One region of the Microlunatus sp. YIM B11417 genome, then DNA from elsewhere that is predicted to be linked to it. Evidence: riboswitches for the same ligand, from Rfam matches in the RefSeq annotation. Region 1 holds a riboswitch; the other holds the start of a gene.
What was found. A riboswitch is a leader RNA that binds a small molecule or an ion and turns the genes downstream of it on or off. The one in region 1 is predicted to bind S-adenosylmethionine.
Positions count from the first base shown of each region.

Region 2: linked by a shared signal. The riboswitch ahead of thrC (threonine synthase) and the one ahead of AC6CCG_RS20045 (cysteine dioxygenase) in region 1 are both predicted to bind S-adenosylmethionine.

Region 1 covers NZ_JCAMPJ010000004.1:102,650-105,849, forward strand. Annotated here, with positions in the region: gene AC6CCG_RS20035 (glycoside hydrolase domain-containing protein) at 1-427, opposite strand, end outside; gene AC6CCG_RS20040 (hypothetical protein) at 499-825, opposite strand; SAM riboswitch class IV at 939-1,051, shown strand; gene AC6CCG_RS20045 (cysteine dioxygenase) at 1,265-1,747, shown strand; gene AC6CCG_RS20050 (rhodanese-like domain-containing protein) at 1,744-2,256, shown strand; gene AC6CCG_RS20055 (DUF418 domain-containing protein) at 2,210-3,200, opposite strand, start outside.
Region 2 covers NZ_JCAMPJ010000001.1:475,148-478,347, forward strand. Annotated here, with positions in the region: gene AC6CCG_RS02300 (DUF3263 domain-containing protein) at 1-165, shown strand, start outside; gene AC6CCG_RS02305 (aminoglycoside phosphotransferase family protein) at 198-998, shown strand; gene AC6CCG_RS02310 (hypothetical protein) at 976-1,392, opposite strand; SAM riboswitch class I at 1,509-1,620, shown strand; gene thrC (threonine synthase) at 1,634-2,914, shown strand; gene AC6CCG_RS02320 (ubiquitin-like small modifier protein 1) at 2,911-3,186, shown strand.

The DNA of each region.
Region 1 (3,200 bases):
ACAGGCCGTCCGGGAACTCGTCCGGCGCGGTCCGACTCGGCGCGTAGACGATCTGCTTGCTGCCGTTCTTGTCGAAGACCGAGTTGTGGTTCAGCGAGGTGAACTTGACGAAGTTGTACGACAGGTTCGACCCGGCGATCGAGTGCCGACCGGAGGTCAGCGAACCGAACGAGACCTTCTTGATCGTGAACTCGCGGTCCCAGCGGACGACGACCTGGCCGGCCTCGAACTCGTTCCGGGCCGAGTCGAGGGCGAGCGCCGGAGCGCCGCCGGTGTCGTCCGGCAACGAGTCCGGAAAGACGTGCGTGGACGCGCGCGCGGCCCACAGTAAAGGCTTCGCGGCCGATTGGGCCGCGGGCGCGGTGAGCGCGGTCGCGACACAGGCGACGGCGAGCACCAGGGCAGCGAACAACGGGAACGGCTTCATCGGCTGACTCCCCTACAGTCGGTGGAAACCTCATTGTTGGAACCGGCCCAGCACGGCGACAAACATCCCGATTAGACCACTGGCCCCGCCGTCGGCGGCGGGTCCCGATCGGACCCCGGAGCGATCACCCGGCGGACGTCACCGGCCGGCAGCCAGACCCGAGCTCGTCGCCGATCGTGCAGCTCGACCAGGACCACGGGCCGGACCCAGCGGGTGACATGGCCGCGGACCCACTCCTCCCCGTCGCGGGCCCAGACCACCCGTGCCTCCACCTCGATCCGGGTGTGGTCGGCCAGGAAACGTGCGGTCTCCCCCGGCGGCCACTCCTCGTTCTCGACCTGTTGCTGCTCCTCCGGCGAGAGCTTCTCCCACCAGAACGAGTCCCTGACGCCTGCCATCCCGTCAGTATCGAACACCTGAGCGATTTTTCCAACCTGGACCACCGTCCGTGATGTGGGACACAGTGGAACTCGGTTGAATCAGGCGCCGGTCGTCGTGGATCATCGAGGCAGGTCATGAGTGTCAGCGCCAAGCCCCGGCTCGCTGACCGGCAACCCTCGCGGAAGCGGGTGGGGTGCTCCGGGTGAGGACCTGGTCCGGCAGAGCGTCGGACAAGCCACTTCCAGAACATGCGGAGGCACGATGATGACGAAGGGAACAGCGGAACCGCTCTGGCGGGACCCCGCGGCGGCGTTCCGTTCCCGGCTCCATGTTGATCTTGCTCGGACGGCAAGCGCCGTCTGTTGTCGAATGCGCTGACCGCGTCCCTTCGACAACCCCGCCCTGCCCGGCTCGCCGTACGGCGACACGAGGCTCGGCCCTGCCCCGAGGATGATCATGTCCGATTTCGATTCCCCGAACCCTCACCTGGTCCAGCACGCCAGGATCATCGCGGCCACGCCGCGGCTCTGGCACTCCGCGGTCACCTTCGACCCGGACAGCCGCTTCCGTACCCATCTCCACTCGGCGCCCGACTACGAGGCCTGGCTGCAGACCTGGCTGCCCGGCCAGTCGACCGACTGGCACGACCACGGCGCCGGCAGCGGTGTCATCCTGGTCCTGCAGGGCACCCTGCTGGAGCACCTGGCCTGGGACGACCCGACCCGGCCGGCCCAGATCGACCCCGAGCCGATCGTGCACGAGGCCGGGCGGCCGACGGAGTTCGGCCCGTTCCACATCCACCGGCTGGTGAACAGCTCGTCCGATCCCGCGATCAGCCTGCATCTCTACCCGCCGACGCTGGTCGAGGCCAGGCGGTACGCGCGCTACGGCGATCTGCTCGACTCGGTCGACGTCCGCCTGATCGGGGCGCCGCGGTGAACCTCTCCCCCGCCGGTACGGTTCTCGATGTCGGCGTGCACGGCACGACTCTCGATGTCGGCGTGCACGGCACGACGCTCACCGCGCCACCGGTCCGGATCGCGCCGCGGCTGCCGGCGCTGACTCCGGCCGAGGCCCGGCACGCCTGGGACGCCGGCGCCACCGTGATCGATCTCCGCTCCCCGGCCGAACGCCGACGGACCGGTGAGCTGCCCGGGGCGCTGCTGCTCGGCGCCGACCAGGTGGCCGAGCTGGACCTGTCCGACGAGACGACCGTGATCCTGGTCTGCGGTGCCGGCGACCGGTCGGACCGGCTGGCCGAGGTGCTGCACCGGCGCGGCCGCGGCAACGTGACCTGGGTCAGCGGCGGCTACCGCGGCTGGCTGGAGGCGATCTGGCGGCAGTGGTCGGAGATGCTGGTCTGCGATCCGGGCACTCCGGCCGGCCGCTTCGCCCGCCTGATCACCCACCCGAGCTCGCCGGCTCGGCGACCCGGCCGGGCCGGTTGACCAGCCGGCGGAGCAACCACTCCGCCGGACCGGGCCGGTCCGCGGCCCGCAGCAGATTGGCCACGAGGGCCGCGACCAGCCAGGCGGTCAGGCCGATCAGCATCGCGCCGGCCGGGCCGACCCGGGCGCCGAAGCCGAGGAACGCGGTCGACGACACCAGGATCAGCGTCGTCTCCATGACGATGTAGCAGGTCAGCGAGCGCTGCCCGATCGCGGTCAACGGCCGGGTCCACCGGGCGGTGGCCGGGACGCGCCGTCCGATCAGCCCGAAGATCGCGGCGTACGCGAAGCCGCCGGCGAGACCGGACGTCACATGGAGCGCCTGGGCCCACCAGCCGTGCTCGGGCCCCAGCGTCCCGGTCCCGATCAGGGCCAGCGGCACCGCGCCGAGCAGCGAGACCGGCAGCCCGATCGCGACGATCCGGCGCAGCAGGCCGAGGTTGCGCTCCGGCTCCTCGAGCAGCCGGTGGCGGGCGGCCCAGGCACCGACCAGGACGGCCAGCGCGATCGGGAACAGCGTGACGTTGATGATCGCCCCGAACACCCAGCTGGTCAGCCGGTGGGCCAGGTCGGCCGGGGCGTAGCCGAGGTGCCCGAGCGCCATCGCCGGAGCGCCTTCGGTGGGACCCGCCGAGAGCGCGAAGCCGAGCAGGACCGAGGTGATCACGGCGACCCCGGCCAGCACGATGATCACCCGGCGCAACGCCCGGTCGTCGCGGACCAGGACGCCGGCCAGCAGGATCGTGATCACCCCGTACGGGGCGAGGATCTCCACCGGCGTGACCAGCAGCGCCATCCCGAGGCCGAAGATCACCATCCAACGGCCGCGCCGGCGGATCCGGGACCGGATCACGGCGTCCGGCTCGCCGCGCCGCCGCCGGCTTTCGATGATCAACACGAGGCCGTACCCGAGCAGGGCGGCGAACAAGGGGAACGACCGGCTG
Region 2 (3,200 bases), on a different contig from region 1:
CTGTCCGCGACCCGCTACTACCAGGTGCTGAACGCTCTGATCGACCGTCCGGAGGCCCTGGCCCACGATCCGCTGCTGGTGAAGCGGCTGCGCCGGCTGCGGGCCAACCGCCAGCGCGAGCGCTCGGCCCGCCGGCTCGGCATCGACCTCAACATCGACGCTTGACTCCTCGCTGAGCTTGCCGGAGGGCGGGCCCGTTGAGTGCGTACGCGGCCGAACTGGCCGACCTCTGGCAACTGACCCTCGGCCCACGCCTGCCCGGCGGTTCGGCGGGCGAGGTCCGCTCCGTGACCAGGGCCGACGGCACGCCCGCGGTCCTGAAGATCTCGAAACCCCACCGCGAGGCCCGGTACGAGCCCGATGCACTGGCCGCCTGGAACGGCAACGGCGCGATTCGCCTGCTGGACCGCGACGACACCGGTTGGGCCATGCTGCTGGAGCGCTGCGAGCCCGGAACAACGCTGGCCGCCGCCGGTCCGACGGTGGCGCTCGACGTCCTGATCGAGCTGCTGCCGCGGCTCTGGATCACGGCCGACGGACCGTTCGACACCCTGGCCGAGGAGTCCCGGCTCTGGCTCGACGACCTGCCGCGGGAGTGGCAGGAGTCCGGCCGCGCCTACGACCGCCGCCTGCTCGACGCCGCCCTGGAGTTGCTCGCCTGGCTGCCCGGCAGCCAGGGGGAGCAGGTGCTGGTGAACCAGGACCTGCACGGCGACAACGTGCTGGCTGCGGAACGGGAGCCGTGGCTGCTGATCGACCCGAAACCGCTGCTCGGCGAGCGCGAGTTCGCGGTCGCGCCGATCGTCCGCTCCGGCGAACTCGGCTTCTCCCGGGCCGAGGCGGTGGGACGGCTGGACCGGCTCTGCGGCGACCTCGGCCTGGACCGCGACCGCGCCAAGGGCTGGACCATCGCGCAGACCATGGCCTGGGTGATGGACGAGGACGGACAGCCCTGGGCGGGCTCGCTCGAGCTGGTCAGGTGGTTGCTGGCGGACTGACGTACCCGCCGCTCTCCAGGCCGGCCTGCCGCTCGAAGAAGTTGCCGAGGGCGCGGTCGCCGGTGCAGAGCATCGACCAGCCCAGACAGGCCGAGTACGCGAGCAGGAACGGCAGGCCGAGGCAGTAGAGCCACTGCCAGGTGTGGCCCTCCTCGTGCTCGAGCAGCCGCGGGTTGCGGCGCAACTGCTCGTCCCAGCTCTCCCGCGCGATGACGACGTTGCCGACCGTGAAGGCCGCCGCGTACGGGAAGCCGAGCCGGTACCCCTCCGCCAGCAGCAGCCCGCGCGGGCCCGAGGTCACCCGGGCACCGCCGATGCGGGCCGCCAAAAGCCCGAACGGCGTGGACAGATTGATCGCGTTGCCGATCCGGCGCAGCTGATATCGCAGCTCCATCGGCCCTCCGCTCCGCCGCCTGGTCCACCATGTGGGCACTGGTCTTGCGATCCGAGAAAGGATTCGGGATTCCTCCGTCTCGGACCTTACGCTGACAATCGCTCCTTCATACGGGGCACTCATCAAGAGGGGATGAGGGATTCGGCCCTGAGACTCCCCGGCAACCGGCCGACCGACGGACACGGTGCCACTTCCGACTCGGCGACAGTCGACCGAGAAAGATGACGAAGGACGTGATCGCGTGACCACGGCTACCGCCACCGAAGCACCCGCCGGCTGTCGACCCGGAGCTTTCGGCAACGCCACCCATCTGATCTGCCGGGCCTGTGGCGCCACCGGCCCGCTGGGCCCGTTCTATGCCTGCGTGGAGTGCTTCGGCCCGCTCGAGGTCGGGTACGAGTTCCCGGCCGTGACCCGGGCCGACCTCGAGGCCGGCCCGAAGAGCATCTGGCGGTACGCGCCGCTGCTGCCGGTCCCGGCCGACATCGCCACCTTCCGGTCCACCGACCCCGGCTTCACCCGGCTGGTCGACGCGCGCAACCTCGCCGATGATCTTGGTCTGCGGCAGCTCTGGGTGAAGGACGACTCCGGCAACCCGACCCACTCGTTCAAGGACCGGGTGGTCGCGGTCGCCCTGTCCGCGGCGCGCGAACTGGGCCTGAAGGTGCTGGCCTGCCCGTCCACCGGCAACCTGGCGAACGCGGTCGCCGCGGCCGCCGCCCGGGCCGGCATCCGGTCCGTCGTGCTGGTCCCGGAGAACCTGGAGCGGCAGAAGATCCTGGCCTCGGCCGTCTACGACACGACCTTGATCGCGATCGAGGGCACCTACGACGACGTGAACAAGCTGGCCAGCGAGATCGCCGGCGAAGAGGAGGGCTGGGCGTTCGTCAACGTCAACGTGCGGCCCTACTACGCCGAGGGTTCCAAGACGCTGGCGTACGAGATCGTCGAGCAGCTGGGCTGGCGGATCCCGGACCAGATCGTCATCCCGGTCGCCTCCGGTTCCCAGCTGACCAAGATCGACAAGGGCCTGCAGGAGTTGATCAAGCTCGGGCTGGTCGACGAGAAGCCGTACAAGATCTTCGGGGCCCAGGCCACCGGCTGCTCGCCGATCGCGCAGGCCTACCGGGCCGGCCACGACGTGGTCCGCCCGGTGAAGCCGGACACGATCGCCAAGTCGCTCGCGATCGGCAACCCGGCCGACGGCCCGTACGTGCTGGACACCGTGCGCCGCACCGGCGGCGTGATCGCCGACGTCGACGACGAGACCGTGGTCGCCAACATCCAGCGGCTGGCCCGGACCGAGGGGATCTTCGCCGAGACCGCGGGCGGCGTGACCGTCGGCGTGACCGCGAAGCTGATCGCCGACGGCGTCCTGGACCCGGAGGCCGAGACCGTCGTGATCAACTCCGGCGACGGGCTGAAGACGCTGGACGCGGTCGCCGACAAGGTCGGCCCGAAGACCACCATCCCGCCGCGTTATGAGGCGTTCGAAGATTTCTGGAAGGATGAGCGTCCATGACGGCATCGGTACGCATCCCGACCATCCTCCGGACCTACACCGGCGGCGCCAAGGAGGTCACCGCCGACGGCGCGACCCTGGCCGAGGTGCTCGACTCGCTGGAGTCGGCCCACCCCGGGATCAAGGAACGCGTCGTCGACGAGGCCGGCGAGTTGCGCCGCTTCGTCAACGTCTACGTCGGTGACGAGGACGTCCGGTTCGTCGGCGGCCTGGACGCCAAGGTCTCCGACGACGCCAAGATCTCGATCATCCCCGCGGTCGCCGGCGGCTGACCGCCGGGACCTGA